Regions from separate parts of the Exiguobacterium sp. S22-S28 genome, predicted to be linked through region 2. Evidence: riboswitches for the same ligand, from Rfam matches in the RefSeq annotation. Region 2 holds a riboswitch; each other region holds the start of a gene.

The links. A riboswitch is a leader RNA that binds a small molecule or an ion and turns the genes downstream of it on or off. The one in region 2 is predicted to bind S-adenosylmethionine.
Region 1: it holds a riboswitch for S-adenosylmethionine, as region 2 does, so the genes downstream of both, msrA (peptide-methionine (S)-S-oxide reductase MsrA) here and ACHA8N_RS14565 (Na+/H+ antiporter NhaC family protein) in region 2, are expected to answer to the same signal.
Region 3: it holds a riboswitch for S-adenosylmethionine, as region 2 does, so the genes downstream of both, ACHA8N_RS03335 (2,3-diketo-5-methylthiopentyl-1-phosphate enolase) here and ACHA8N_RS14565 (Na+/H+ antiporter NhaC family protein) in region 2, are expected to answer to the same signal.

What each region holds. Positions count from the first base shown of each region.
Region 1 is NZ_JBHFFC010000014.1:37,782-42,828, forward strand. Features, by position in the region: gene ACHA8N_RS03450 (putative quinol monooxygenase) at 1-97, opposite strand, end outside; gene ACHA8N_RS03455 (M20 metallopeptidase family protein) at 176-1,348, shown strand; SAM riboswitch class I at 1,420-1,523, shown strand; gene msrA (peptide-methionine (S)-S-oxide reductase MsrA) at 1,628-2,158, shown strand; gene ACHA8N_RS03465 (DMT family transporter) at 2,265-2,744, opposite strand; gene ACHA8N_RS03470 (DMT family transporter) at 2,768-3,196, opposite strand; gene ACHA8N_RS03475 (NAD(P)H-dependent flavin oxidoreductase) at 3,319-4,254, opposite strand; gene ACHA8N_RS03480 (gamma carbonic anhydrase family protein) at 4,333-4,851, shown strand; gene paaX (phenylacetic acid degradation operon negative regulatory protein PaaX) at 4,903-5,047, opposite strand, start outside.
Region 2 is NZ_JBHFFC010000031.1:13,234-18,280, reverse strand. Features, by position in the region: gene tnpB (IS200/IS605 family element RNA-guided endonuclease TnpB) at 1-863, shown strand, start outside; gene ACHA8N_RS14570 (hypothetical protein) at 967-1,167, shown strand; gene ACHA8N_RS14565 (Na+/H+ antiporter NhaC family protein) at 1,214-2,521, opposite strand; SAM riboswitch class I at 2,600-2,703, opposite strand; gene ACHA8N_RS14560 (metal ABC transporter solute-binding protein, Zn/Mn family) at 2,772-3,773, opposite strand; gene ACHA8N_RS14555 (alpha/beta hydrolase) at 3,948-4,907, shown strand; gene ACHA8N_RS14550 (histidine phosphatase family protein) at 4,960-5,047, shown strand, end outside.
Region 3 is NZ_JBHFFC010000014.1:14,176-19,222, reverse strand. Features, by position in the region: gene ACHA8N_RS03350 (1,2-dihydroxy-3-keto-5-methylthiopentene dioxygenase) at 1-242, opposite strand, end outside; gene ACHA8N_RS03345 (methylthioribulose 1-phosphate dehydratase) at 258-878, opposite strand; gene ACHA8N_RS03340 (2-hydroxy-3-keto-5-methylthiopentenyl-1-phosphate phosphatase) at 875-1,534, opposite strand; gene ACHA8N_RS03335 (2,3-diketo-5-methylthiopentyl-1-phosphate enolase) at 1,531-2,721, opposite strand; SAM riboswitch class I at 2,802-2,903, opposite strand; SAM riboswitch class I at 3,112-3,214, shown strand; gene mtnK (S-methyl-5-thioribose kinase) at 3,293-4,462, shown strand; gene mtnA (S-methyl-5-thioribose-1-phosphate isomerase) at 4,459-5,047, shown strand, end outside.

The DNA of each region.
Region 1 (5,047 bases), on a different contig from region 2:
TTTGTGTGGCTTTGTAAACCGTGCTTAAAATGGGAAAGACTTGATCTGCTAATCCTGCTTTGACTGTAAGAACGGCATTGACGATGATTTCACCCATGTGTTGATTCCTCCTCTGATTTGATTACCTCTACCTGTACCCGTTTTTCCTAAAGACATACCGTAAAGGATGATTTTGATGTTAGAAACCCTGTTTACCCATCTCGCACAACAAGAAGCCGAGATGATTCGTTTGCGCCGCGATTTTCACCGCCACCCGGAATTGTCGTTTCAAGAAGTCCGGACACCGGCCAAAATCATCGAATACTATGAAGCACTCGGTATCCCGTATCAAAAAAATGTCGGGGGTAACGGTATCGTCGCGACATTACAAGGGGCGTGTCCCGGAAAAACGATTGCCGTCCGTGCCGATTTTGATGCATTACCGCTTCAGGAAGAAACCGAACTGTCGTTTCGCTCAATCCGTCCCGGTGTGATGCATGCCTGTGGACATGATGGACACACGGCAATCGTCCTCGGACTCGCAGCTGCCTTTCAACCGTTGCAGGAAGAACTCGAGGGCACGATCCTCTTCATTCATCAACACGGTGAAGAAGTGTTTCCGGGTGGTGCCATTCAAATGATCGAAGATGGCTGCCTCGAAGGAGTGGATGCGATTTTTGGTACCCACCTTGAAAACGATCTTCCGGTTGGGACGATCGGTTACCACAGCGGACATACGTTATGTGCCATCGATGAATTTGAAATCGTCGTCCACGGTCAAGGTGGTCATGCCCAAGCCCCCCACCGGACGCAGGATGCACTCGTCGCCGGCGCACAGCTCGTCTGTAATCTTCAGCACCTCGTCAGTCGACGGGTCGATCCGTTTGAACCGGCGATTGTCGCCATCGGTTCGTTTCACGCCGGAACAGCTCCGAACATCGTAACCGGCGAAGCGCGGATTGTCGGAGAAATCCGGACGTTTAATGAACAACTCCGGCATCAGTTGCGCCAGCAGGTGGATCTGGTCGCCCGGACGACGTGTGCCGGAATTGGCGCTACGTATTCCATCGATTTCACGACCGGTTATCCGTCGCTTTGGAATCATCCGAATGAAACGAAGCTCATTCAGGAAGCGGCCGGCTTTTTACCGGAAGGACACGTCCGTGAAGTCAAACCGATGATGGCTGCCGACGATTTCGCCTATTATCTTGAGCAGGTCCCGGGCAGTTACTTCTTCACCGGTTCTGCGAAGACGGACGGTCGAACGATTTATCCGCAACATCACCCAAAGTATGAAATCGACGAGCAGGCCTTGCTGATCGGAGCCAAAACGTTAGGGGCCACGGTTCTCCGCGCCTTACAAACATAAGGATTGACTTTCCACTTTTGTGAATGGTATTATCATCCCAACGATAACGAACTTACATCAACTTCATATAACACTTATCAAGAGTGGACCGAGAGATCTGGATCGATGACGTCCCAGCAACCTGCGTACAGCAAGGTGCTACGACCAGCAAAGCGAAAGCTTTGGTTGATAAAAAGCGGCGACTCCTTTTGCAACCAAGCAAAGGAGTCGTTTTCGTTTTCTCGATGTCAGAAATGAGAGCATTACGGTTCAAGGAACCAAGGGAAAGGGAGAGATGACATGGAAAAAGCAACATTTGCAGGAGGATGTTTCTGGTGCATGGTGACACCATTTGAGGAACTACCGGGTATTCACAGTATCGTGTCCGGTTATACAGGAGGACATGTCGACAACCCGACATATGAGCAGGTCAAAACAGGAACGACCGGGCATTCCGAAGTCGTCGAGATTACATTTGATCCGGCACTGTTTTCGTACGAACGGTTACTCGAACTGTACTGGCCGCAGACGGATCCGACCGATGCCGGCGGACAATTCCAGGACCGCGGCACACAGTATGCACCGGCAATTTTTTATCATACGGAAGAACAACGTCTCGCAGCGATTGCGTCGCGTGACGCGTTAGCAGCAACGAACCGATTCAAACAACCAATCGTCACACGGATTGAACCGGCGCATGCCTTTTATCCGGCGGAAGAGTATCATCAGGACTTCCACAAAAAAAATCCGGCGCACTACAAAAAAGACCGGAAAGCGTCCGGTCGCGATGCTTTTATCGACGTCGCCTGGAAAGAAGAAGTAACAGTCTAAACAAAATGCAAAAAGGGATTGCCATCTCAGACCGATGGACAATCCCTTCTTTGATTTTTCCAGCCGAGATCTCGCGGTCCAACGTGACGAACCTTTTGTCGTCCACTCAGGAAATCGCTTTGACGTCCTCTGCTTGTTCCGCCTCATCGACGACTTGATACCGTTTTAAAACAAAAATCCCGGTCAGCATCACGGCGAGACCGGCTATCTGTCCAAGCGATAAATCGACCTGCGGCAGACCAAACCAACCGAAGACATCGACGCATAACGCAAAACTCAGTTGCGAAATCAAGACGACCGAAATTGCAATCGAAGGACCCAGCAGTTGAATCCCCCGCATGACACAAAAAACAACCCCGACGCCGACTAACCCGCCAAACAAATACAACGGTTCAACTTCGCGGATTGCCGAGAGCGTTCCTCCGCGAAAGAAGAGTAAGGCAAGCAACGAGCCGAGCAATCCGACAAGAAAGACTAACGTCGTCGTCGCCCATGCACCGAAGGCATGACTCATCCGCGCATTCAGCACGGTTTGTAAACTGATCATCATCCCGGCAACAACGGCACAAAACATTCCTAATCCCATTTGGTTTCCTCCTTTGATTCACTTCAGGCGAGCGAAAAGATCAAAACGCCGGTCAACATCAATCCGACACCGACCCATTGCCCCCGGTTGCTGCTTTTTTTGATGACACCGAACCAGCCGTTCAAATCAATGACAAAAGCACATAGAATCTGTGCGACGAGTAACAACGACATCGCCCACGTCATTCCAAGCAGTTGAATCGACGTTAGTTCCGTAACGACGACTAACACGCCGAGCAATCCGCCGCTGGCATAAATCAACGGCAACTTTCGAAAACCGCCGATTTTCCGGTCACGGACAAACCCATAAATCAACAAGCAACCCATCAAACCGACAAAGTGAACGATGGTCACGGATAACCACGGACCGACCGCGTCACCCAGGCGGGCATTAAAAATGCCTTGCAAGGCAATAAACAATCCACTGAATAAGGCAAACACGATTCCTTGCATCTTCATCCTCCTTTTTCTCCAATTATGAGTAGACCGCATTACGCCCGACTTTGAAAAGGACAAATGTCCTGAAATCAAAAAAAAGAAGCTCACCCATGAGGTCTGCTTCTTCTGCACTGACGCTATTGAAGTGTCCGATACATCCGTTCAATCCGTCCGAAGGCGTCATCCATCATCCGGTTAAACAGTTCCGCAACGGTTGGAACATCATCAATCAAACCGGCAACGAGACCGGCATTGACGTATCCTGCTGTCTCGTCGCCCTCAAGTGCCCCTTTGATATGAAATGATTCGTTCGTTTTTTCTTGGAACTCAGCGAGCGACGCAGGACGTAACCCTTCCACATACGCTCCGTTCAAGACACGCCGGACTTGTCCGACTTCACGACCAATAATCCGTGTCTCGAGATCATCCGCCTGCACAAGATGTCTTTTATAATGCTCATGCACACGGGATTCTTGCGTCGCAATCAACCGGGTTCCCAGTTGCACCCCTTCAGCTCCGAGCATCCAGGCAGCGGCGAGACCACGACCGTCACCGATTCCACCGGCGGCGAGAACAGGAATCGTGACATGATCCGTGATTTGCGGAATCAACGTCATTGTCGTCAACTCAAGTGGCGAATTGATTCCTGCGGCCTCGACTCCTTCTGCCACTAGTATATCCATTCCTGCCTGTTCGGCTTTAACGGCCTGTTTGACGGAAGCAACTACACCAATTGTTTGGATTCCCGCCTGCCGTAACTTGGACAAAAACGGAGCCGGATTACCGGCCGACAAGGACACGACCGGCATTTTTTCCTCAATCGCCAATGTGATTAAGTCTTCCGTATACGGCGAGACCCGGATCGCGATATTTAAAGCAAACGGACGCGACGTCAACCGGCGTGTCTCTTTAATCAATTGTTTGACTTCAACAGGTGTCATCGTCCCGCATCCAATCGTTCCAAGTCCGCCGGCATTCGAAACCGCTGCCGTCAACTCAGCATGACTGATGTTTCCCATGCCACCTTGAATGATCGGCACATCGATTTGTAATTTAGTACATATACGCGACATGGTCTTCCCCCCGTTTTTGTTTCGACTAATGGTATACTGAACTGAATTTAAATTCATTTCTAGAAATGAGGCGTCTTAATGAATATTCCGTATCGTGATGTTTCTCCCAGCTTGGCAACAAATGTTTTTGTCGCACCCGGCGCATTTTTAATTGGTGACGTAACAGTCGGCGAAGAATCGACGATCTGGTTTAATGCGGTCCTTCGTGGCGATGAAGGACCGATTACGATCGGCCAACGTTGCAGCATTCAGGACAATGCGACCATCCATCTCTATGAGGGGGCACCTGTCATCGTCGAAGATGAGGTGACCGTCGGGCACAACGCCATTCTTCACGGTTGTAAAATCGGTCGACGCTCGATCGTTGGTATGGGTGCGACCGTTCTGGATCATGCCGAAATTGGGGAAGAATGCATTATCGGCGCCAACACATTGATTCCGTCCGGCAAGAAATTCCCGCCCCGCTCGCTCATTATCGGTTCGCCGGGAAAAGTTGTACGGGAACTCACACCAGCAGATCTGGAGATGATTCAAGAATCGATTGATTCGTATGTCGATAAAGGATACGCCTTCCGACAACAACTCTCCGAGAATTAATGCTCGGCACAAAAACGCTCATCTCATTTTAACGGGATGAGCGTTTTTCAATTAACGCTCCGCAAACAATGGATGTTCTGAAGCGTCATAATCGGCACTTTTTTGGGTGACATCGTGTGTTTCCTGAAAAATCCCTTCAAAGAACCGACTTGCCGGTTCGGCGAGCAACCGGTAATACTGTTCAAACAGCAACGCG
Region 2 (5,047 bases):
AGCGCCATCCCGTCCAATCCTACAAGACCAATATCGAGAAGAAGAACCAACTTCCCGAAGTTTCAATCGTCGGCAGCAAGCTCAAACTTCCTAGGCTGAAGTGGGTGCGTTTCGCTAACTCGAGGCAGGTAGCAGGACGAATCTTGAACGCAACCATCCGGCGTAACGCTTCAGGAAAATACTTCGTCTCCCTGCTCGTCGAGCAGGAGATCCACGAACGGCCGAAGACTGGTTCATCCATCGGCGTCGATGTCGGGTTGAAGAACTTTGCCATCTTGTCGGACGGCATGGTCTACCAAAACGACCGCTACTTCCGTTCGCTCGAGAAGAAGCTGGCAAGAGAGCAACGCAAGCTCTCTCGACGTCAGCGCATGGCCTTGGACAAGAAAGTGAAACTTGTCGAGGCAAAGAACTACCAGAAGCAGAAGCGAAATGTCGCCCGCATCCACGAGAAGATTGCCAACAAGCGAACCGATTTCCTGCACAAAGTATCGACCGAGATCGTCAAAAACCACGACGTCATCGGCGTCGAGACCTTGCAAGTGAAGAACATGCAGAAGAACCGCAAGTTGAGCAAGTCCATCTCGGACGTCAGTTGGTCGACGTTCTTCCGTATGCTCGAATATAAGGCGGACTGGTGCGGGAAGACCGTCGTGAAGGTCGGGAAGACCTTTGCTTCCAGCCAACTGTGCTCCAGTTGCGGACATCAACACAAAGACGTGAAGCATCTTGGCTTGCGTGAATGGACATGCCCGAATTGCGGGATCCACCACGACCGTGATGTGAACGCAGGACTGAATCTTAAGCGAGAAGCTGAACGCATCTTGGCTTCTTCAACCGTCGGGACGACGGGGCTAGCCTGATCAGGTTTCGACCGTCCGGTCGGATAACTCAGGAATCCCCCACCTCTAAGCAAGGCGTAGGTGGGGGTAGTTCAAAGTGTCACAAGAAGCGAGGGGAGAAATCATGGCACAATCCGTCAAACAGTTGCCAAAAGGAATCTGGGTTGGTATTACGATACTGCTGACTAGCCAAGCCGTGTTACTTTTTCGCGATGCTAAAAAAACAGGTCGTAATCCGTGGGTTTGGGGCGGAGCAGGACTGGTCCAGTTTCCGCTTCCGGCGATCGCATATTTCATCTTGAACCGTCGGAATCAGAAAAAATGAAGACAAATAAGTCCGGTCGCGCTGCAGGCGGCCGGACTTATTTGTTTTACGAAATATTTTCTTTGCGGACAGCAGCGGTTTTACGGCGCGGGAATCCGAAAAGGATCGCAAGGGATCCACACACGAACAATAAAAACGGATAAAACAGATACGGAATCAGCTCGGGAGAAGCCGTTTTCGTCAACTCCGCTGCAATCAGCAACTGGGCACCGTACGGGATGACTCCCTGGATGCCGCATGAGAAGATATCGAGAATACTGGCTGATTTCTTCCGATCAATATCATACGTATCGGCGATTTCGGCTGCGAGTGGACCGGCCACGAGAATCGAAATCGTATTATTCGCTGTTGCGAGATTTGTCGCACTGACGAGTGCTGCCATACTGAACTCAGCACCGCGGCGTTGTGAGATTCGTCGCGTTAAAGTTTCTTTCAGAAAAGCGATGCCACCGTTAAAGGTGATCAGGCTGACAAGACCACCCATCAGTAATGTCAAAATCGAAATTTCCGCCATGCCCATCAATCCTTCAGACATTGACAGCACGAAGCCGCTTAAACCAAAGCTGCCGTCGAGCATACCGATGATTCCTGTCAAGGCGGTTCCGCCGATCAAGACGAGAATGACATTGACACCGAACAGGGCCAAGACGATGACCGACAGATACGGGATCAATTTATAAAACTCGAAGGTCTTCGCGTCGACGACATCTCCTGTACCCGAGACAAATGCCAAGATGATGATCGTCAGGATGGCTGCCGGAAGAACAATCAAGAAGTTCGTTCTGAATTTATCACGCATGTTAGTTTTTTGCGTCCGGACCGCTGCGATCGTCGTATCAGAAATGAACGACAAGTTGTCCCCGAACATTGCGCCCCCAACGACGGCGGCAGCTGCGATGGCAACATTGACCCCAGTCGCTTCATGAATACCAAGCGCGATCGGGGCGAGTGCCGCAATCGTACCGGTTGAAGTTCCCATCGCCATCGAGATGAAGGCAGCGATGATGAACAATCCGCTCATCAAGAGGGAAGGCGGTAAAAATGTCAGCGAAGCGTTGACGGTTGCTTCGATGGCGCCGATCGCATCCGCTGTTCCAGAAAACGCACCGGCAAGTAAGAAAATAAAGACCATGATCATGATGTCCGGGTTTCCGGCACCCGTCGCAATCCGTTCAACGGTTTGATTGATACTGCCCTTGGTCGTCACGGCAGCAAAAATCAAGGCAATCAATGCGGCAATCAGAATCGGGAACTTATAAAAGTCGTCATAAAAGATGCCGGCACCGATAAAGAGAACCAAAAAGACCAGTAATGGTAGAAGGGCCCACTTGTTTGGTGTAATCGTCTCGTTCATAAAATCACTCCATTTCTGCATGTACAAAAAAAGACTCCTTCGCAAGAAAGAAGGAGGTCTTTACTGAAAAAGACGCTCTTCTTATCTCTCAAGCCGTAGCTTGCTGGATTTGGCACAGTACGATTCAATCGTCCGCTGCCGAAACATCATTGGGCCAGTCCCTCCGTCTCTCGCGATAAAAAGAAGTCATTTAATTGTCTGAAATACGTTTTCTACCGTAACGTATCTTTTAATGCATGTCAACACTACTTCACTGCAGTGCTTTTTTGAGTGTCGTGACATTTTCATTCATCAAGTCAAAATAAGAAGCGTCCTGTTGTTCTTTTGTGACCGATTCCAAGTTATGAATCGTGATCGCTTCGGCCCCGATTTCTTGTTGGATGACCCGTGCGACTTTTGGGGAAACCGTCTCTTCAAATGCAATATATTTCAAATCGTGCAGCTTGGCTTCTTTGACGAGGGCAGCCAGTTGTTTTTGCGAAGGCTCGTCAGACGGAGAGATGCCGGCGATCGGCAGTTGAGAAAAACCGTATCGTTCCGCTAAATACCCGTAAGCGGCATGTGTCACGAGCAGTTCTTTTTTGGATCCGTCAGCAACAGCTTGCTGCAAGTTTTGATCGAGCTCATCTGCCTGCGTATTAAATTCAGCGAGTTTCTTTTCGAACGTCGCTTTTTTGTCCGGCACTTCTTTTGCCAACGCCGTCGAAATCGATTGGGCCATCAATTTGGCATTGTTCGGATCAAGCCAGACGTGCGGATCGTACTTGCCGTGATCGTGTCCTTCTTCTGCGTGCTCGTCTTCTGTGTGCTCGTCTTCATGAGCATGCTCTTCGTCGTGTGCGTCTGACTCTCCGTGAACATGCACCGTAGCACTCGCTTCAAGCAAATCGATGCCTTTGCTTGTCTCGATGAACCGGACATCGTTCCCTTTGAGACTGGCTTTAATTTTTTCTGAATACGGCTCAAGTGTGGTTCCGGTCAAGAGGAACAGATCACCTTGTGCGATTTCTGTCAGTTGTTTTGAGGTCGGCTCATACGAATGGGGATCGGCACCCGGAGGAACGATCATCTTGACATCAACATCAGCGCCGCCGATTTCTTTGGCAATCGCCGCTGTGGCGAACGTCGATGTATAGACATTGAGTTTTTGGTCGGCCGCGTCTTGATTCGAACCTGAATCAGCTGATCCGCAGGCAGCGAGGAAAGTGGCGCTGGCGAAAGCGACCGTTAAAGCGGGAATTAACTTTTTCATATGTGTAAACCTCCAAGAAGTATTAAAACGTAATTATTCCGATTTGAACCTTTTCACTATAACGAATCCAAAACAAAGCGTCAAGCACAAGAGCGGGAAGAAGTTCGACTTCTAAAAAAATGGGGTAAAAGACTAATGAGATTAAAAATCGCGAGGATGCCCGGAGGTGATGAGGTGAGACGGGAAACAGCATGGTTGATGGGAGGGGCTGCCCTTTTGACGACGGCCGCTGCCGGTGCGAGTATTTGGAACAATTACGGTGCTCTTTTACGGTGGACGGAACCGGCGCTTCCGCTTGCGGAAACCCAACTGGCTCCACGGACCGTTTTGTATAAAACGATCGGCGAGAAGGAGCTCAAACTGGATCTGTATTATCCGGTCGGTGAAGGACCGTTTCCGGTGGCGATTTATGCACATGGTGGAGCATTTGTCAGAGGAGGGCGTGATGATCTCTTTTGTTTTGCCCCGATCGTCGACCGTTTGTTAGAGCTTGGCATCGCTGTTTGCAGTATCGATTACCGACTGTTTGAAGACGGCAGCTATTTTCCGGATAATTTGGAAGACGTACGCGACGCCCTCTGTTTTTTAAATCAGGAAGCAGATAATCTGCGGATTGCGCGGGGACGAATGGTCCTTTGGGGGGATTCGGCCGGTGCGGCGTTGATGTTGACGACCGCCCTTGCGCCGATGGAGTTCATCGGTGACCGAAAAGCGGAACAACTCCCGCTGATCAGCGGCGTCATCGCCTTGTATCCACCAACGAACTTCTTATTATTTAAGTTCATTCAAACTTGGATCGCCCACATCAAATTTTATGGGGGAGGACGGGAGGAATGGCGCGCACTCATGACACGTGTCTCACCTGCAACCCATTTGACCGCCGATTCACCACCGATTATGCTGTTGCACGGGAAAAAAGATCCGATTGTTCCCTTTACGCAAGCGCTGCACTTCATTGAAAAAGGAGCCGATGTCGGGGCGGATGTCCGGTTGTTTTCGTTTCCGAACGGAACCCATTCATTGGCCAGCTTTGCGCAGACGGAAAATCCGCTCAAAATTGAACGGTTGCTCGATCGGATTGAAGCCTTCAGCTGTCAAGTCCTTGTCTTGCCACCTCGTGAGCCTCTTCACTAAGTAAAGAAACATGATACAATCAGTCATATTTCTTTTTGAAGGAGACAATGAGATGACAGAAATTTGTTTAGTGCGCCATGGTCAGACTGATTGGAATTTAAACGAACGGATTCAGGGGCGGGAAGATATTCCGCTGAACG
Region 3 (5,047 bases), on a different contig from region 2:
AACGAAATGATATCTGCCGTCTGATAACCGCGGCGTTCTGAGACATCCGTGATTTCAGCTTGGAACGTATCGAGAATCGTTTGTTTGTCTTGATCCGTTAATGTATAGTTTTCAACCAGCTCCGCCGGCAGTTTCGAGACGTCCCATTGTTCGTAGAGTACACCGCGTGAGGCAAGGAATGAAGACACCTCGTTTTGATCCGTATACCGTTCGTTTGTCTGTTGGAAAAGTACTGTTGCCATTGTAAATTCCTCCTTTTAATGAATCGCCTGTCGGCACGTTTGTAGTTTTAAGGTGTAACTGAACAAAAACTCGAATGCTTCCAACTGTTTTTTGGCTTCAAAGGCAGTCGGTGCCCAGACGGTAATACCGTGATTGCGAATCAGGACAGCGCCGCTCTCGGCATGTACATGCGCTGCAAAGGCAGCGGCAAGTGTCGGAATGTCGGCATGGTTCGGGATGATCGGCACACGGACTTCCGCATCTTCTTCCCAACGGCCAAGTGCCTTGATGATTTCCTGACCGGCAAACCGAATCTCACCTTGATCGCCGTACAGTTCCGAAATGACATTGTTGTCGACCGTATGGACGTGAAGGGAACAGCCGGCAGTCGTTCGGTTGAAGACCTCGACGTGGAGCAACGTTTCGGCAGAGGGACGGCCCGTCTGTTCGCCGATCAGTTGACCAAACGCGTCGACATGGACGAAGTCGTCCGGTGTATCCTGCCGTTTATCCTTCCCGCTTGCCGTCACGAGAAATTCAGTCGGTTGATCGGCTGTCCGGATGGCGAGATTGCCGCTTGTGCCGGGGAACCAGTCGCGTGCTGCAAGTTCCTGTTTGACGGCACGTAATTCTTCGTATCGTTTTAAGAAGGTCATGTGTACACCACCTTTGTCTGGAGATGATTCAAGATGTCATGAAAGTTTTCAAACGGTGTATACGGGATGCCGTGCTGTTCACACAGTGTGATCAGATAATCCCGTGCATAAACGTGATCCGCCTGCTTGGCCAGTTCAAAATCCGTCACAGAGTCGCCGATCGCGATGATCGTATCACCGTCCTGCTTCAGCTTCCGGGCGATCGAGGTTTTGCAACAGCCGCATTGATTTGTACAGGCTGCGTCGCAGGCATGCGGCCATTCGATTCGAACCGTCTCCTGGCTGAAGTCACTGCCGTTGCAATAAATCGCTTCGTCCGTCAGTACATCCGCAAGAATCGGCTGGACAAAAAAGTCGATCCCGCCGCTGACGATGGAAAAGTCAATCTCGTTTGATTTGGCAAAGGCGAGTAAGGTGTCGAAGCCGGGACGGATGACCGCCCGTTTCGTCAAGAAATCAATGTAGTCTTGTTTTTGACTGGACGGAAGCAGCTGAAACATCTGTCCGACGCCGGACTGGATCGAGAGCGACCGGTCGAGCACACCTCGTTTTAACGGTTCAAATTTTTCCGGCGGAGCGAACTCCTGCATCAAGGCGATGATATTATCGTGCTCCGTTACCGTGCCGTCAAAGTCACATAAAATCCGGATCGTCATTTCGTAATCCCCCAAGCATCGAGGGCGACACGTAATTCCTCGTGCCGGTGGGCGGCACTTGTCAGTGATTCACCGGCCAGTGCTGCGTCGAGTGCCTGGCGGAAAGCGGTGACTCCGGCCGCAGCGCCTTGCGGATGACCGTGGACACCGCCACCGGCATTGATGACGGAATCGACGCCGAAATCACGAACAAGCTGGGCGACGAGACCCGGGTGGATTCCGGCGGACGGGACCGGGAGAATCGTTTTGGTCTCACCGATTCGGGTCGCTTCGACGGCAATCCCGCGAGCCAAGTCTTTGGCGAGGGCGACATTCCCGTACGGCGACGGGAACAACGTCAAATCGGCACCGGCAATCCGCGGCAACGTTCCGAGCAGGACCGGGGCGGCAATTCCGTACTCGGGACTGGCGATTAAGGCACCGCTCAACGCCGGGTGATTAAAGATCGGGACCGGGATTTCCGGATCGGCTGCCAGTTCCCGCAAGACGTCGAGTCCGTATGTAAACGTGTTGAGCAGGAGGGCTGTCGCTCCGGCTTCGACCAGTTGTTTCGCCTGTTCTTTCAAGCGGAAGACCGGCCCACTCAACGTAATCGCATAAAGGGCCCGTTTACCGGTCCGTTCATAATGCGCATCGAGGACTTCCCGTCCGATGCGCGCCCGGTCGATGGACGGTGTCAGCGGATTGTCGTATAAAATCTCGTCATCCTTGACGAGATCAATCCCGCCGGCAAGCTGGGCTTCGAGTTGTTCCCGTAAAAAAACGAGGTCCCGTCCGATGACACCTTTAAAGATGCTCATCAACAGAGGACGGTCATGGACTTGGATCAATTGGCGGACGCCCTCGATGCCGAATTTAGCACCGGGAAAATCCGGTGTGAACGTAGCGGGAAGTTGGAGATCCGTCAGTTTGATTTGACCGTCGAGCGACAGCTTACCGAAGACGGTCGTCAAAATCGCCGAAAAGTCCCGTGAGACGTTGTGTTCCGGATAACGGATCGTGACATACCCTTTTCCGTCGTGTTCTTCCGTATGGACGACTTGTCCTTTAAAGGATTCAAGCTGTTGTTGTTCCAAATGATTCAAATCGGTCCATGAGCCGACCGTCAGACCGAGGGCGATTTGCTCTGCCCGTTTTGGTAACTGATCGGTCACGCCGAGTTGGTAAGTTGCGGTAATGTACGCCATGATCGTCGTCTCTCCCTTGTTAAAAAATACAAAAATGGTCCCTCGTCAATGACAAGAGACCATGAAAAATTGCGCGTGGACTCTTATCTGTCAGCGTATTAGCTGCAAGAATTAGCACCGTGCCAAGTGGTCGGTTGCTGCGACATCGTAGGGCTTGTCCCTCCGTCTGCTCTTGATAAGAATTGGATGAAATTGTGAAATCTAATTGCAATTTTTACACGAGAATGGTTACTTGTCAAACTATATTTTGAAAATTTATTTTTTTGAAAATACTTCTTCTATAGACGGTAGCATTTTTGCATCCATTTCACTAAAAATTGGAATTGACAGAGGGTGGTCGGCGCACGTAGTATTCAAATCAACATCAAACCACACGACAACTACATATGACTCTTATCGTGAGTTGGCAGAGGGAATTGGCCCGAAGACGCCGCAGCAACCGACCATCCGGCACGGTGCTACATCCAACAGACATTCGTCTGAGAGATAAGAGGACGGAGTATTCTACTGCGCCTCTTTTCTTTGACGAAAAGGGGCGTTTTTTCGTGTGATCATCAAGGGGGAAACTAGAATGGGATATCAAGCATTTACAGTACAGGACGCCATCGAACGGGTCCGGACACTCGGTCTGATCGGTAATGAACCGGTGACAGCAGAAGAAATCGGCGACGGCAATTTAAACCTTGTTTTTCGGATTCATGCGGGGAACCAGCAGCTGATTTTAAAACAAGCGTTACCGTATGCGAAGGTCGTCGGTGAAAGCTGGCCGCTGTCGCTCGAACGGGCATGGATCGAACAGTCAGCGTTAAAAGAATTTGCGAAAGTTGCGATTCCGTTTGTCCCGCGTGTGTACCATGCGAGCAAAGAAGAAGCCTTCACGGTGATGGAAGACTTGTCTCATCTGACAATCGTCCGGGCTGGATTGCTTGAGGGAGAAAAGTATCCGTTGCTCGCGGAGCACATCGGTTCGTATTTGGCCCGGACACTGTTTTATACGTCGGATTTTGCCCTCGGACCGGTCGCGAAAAAACAGATCGCCCGTCAGTACTACAATCCGGATCTGTGCGACATCACGGAGAAACTGATTTTCACGGACCCGTTTTATGACGCGGAAACAAATGCGATTGAAGCGGGACTGGAAGCGGAAGTCGACCGGGTCTGGAACGACGCGGAGCTGAGACGGGAAGTCGCGAAGCTCGAAGCACTGTTCATCACGAAAGGTGACGCCTTGCTGCACGGCGACTTACATACAGGCAGCATCTTCGCCTCGGCGGAAGAAACCAAAGTCATCGATCCCGAGTTCGCGTTTTACGGACCGTTTGGGTTTGATGTCGGTCAGTTCATCGCCCATCTGTTTTTTGCCGCTTATCCGGACTATGACCGGTTGCGCGACGAACGGATCAAGGACATCGATACGTTTTGGCTGACGTTTGCGTCGACGTTCAAGGCGTTGTGGGAGCGGGAAGCGGTGGAGCCGTTCCGTTCAGCGGACGGTCTCGTCGAGGATGTTCTCAGTACGATTTTACAAGACGCGCTTGGATTTGCCGGATGCGAGTTGATTCGCCGGACGATCGGACTGGCACCGGTCGCGGACTTGGAACAGATTACCGATCTGACCGTTCGTCTCGAACGAAAACGTCATGCGTTACGCCTCGGTGCTGCGTTGATCAAACGCCGGACGGAATGCAAGACGTTTACGGATCTGCGGAACTTTGACGTAACGGAGGAACTCAGCCGATGAGTCAATTCGTTCAGAGCATCATCTATGAAAACGGGACGGTGACGATCTTGGACCAAACCCGTCTCCCGGAAGAAGAACGGTATGAAGTCATTCACGATTTGGCGCAGGCGATTGAAGCGATCAAACAACTACGTGTCCGGGGGGCGCCGGCGATCAGTTTATTCGGTGGTTTCGTCCTCGTGCAGGAAGCGTTTCGGACGACAGGATCGCTTGACGAAGTGAAACAGGAACTGTTGACGGTGTCGGCACAATTACTGGCCACCCGGCCGACCGCCGTCAATTTGCGGAACGTGCTCGACGAACTGAATCAGCTCATCGTTTCGGCAAAGACGCTTGCAGAACTGCCGAAACGTCTGGAACAAAAAGCGGTGGCGCTTTACGAAGCGGATGCCAAGACGTCACGGCAAATCGGTGTGCATGCCATGGAGTTGTTTCAGGCAAATGACCGGGTGTTGACGATTTGTAATGCCGGATCGATTGCGACAGCGGCTTACGGAACGGCACTGGCCCCGTTTTATCTCGCGAAGGAGCAAGGCATTCCGTTATCCGTCTATGCGTCGGAAACACGGCCTTTGTTGCAGGGGG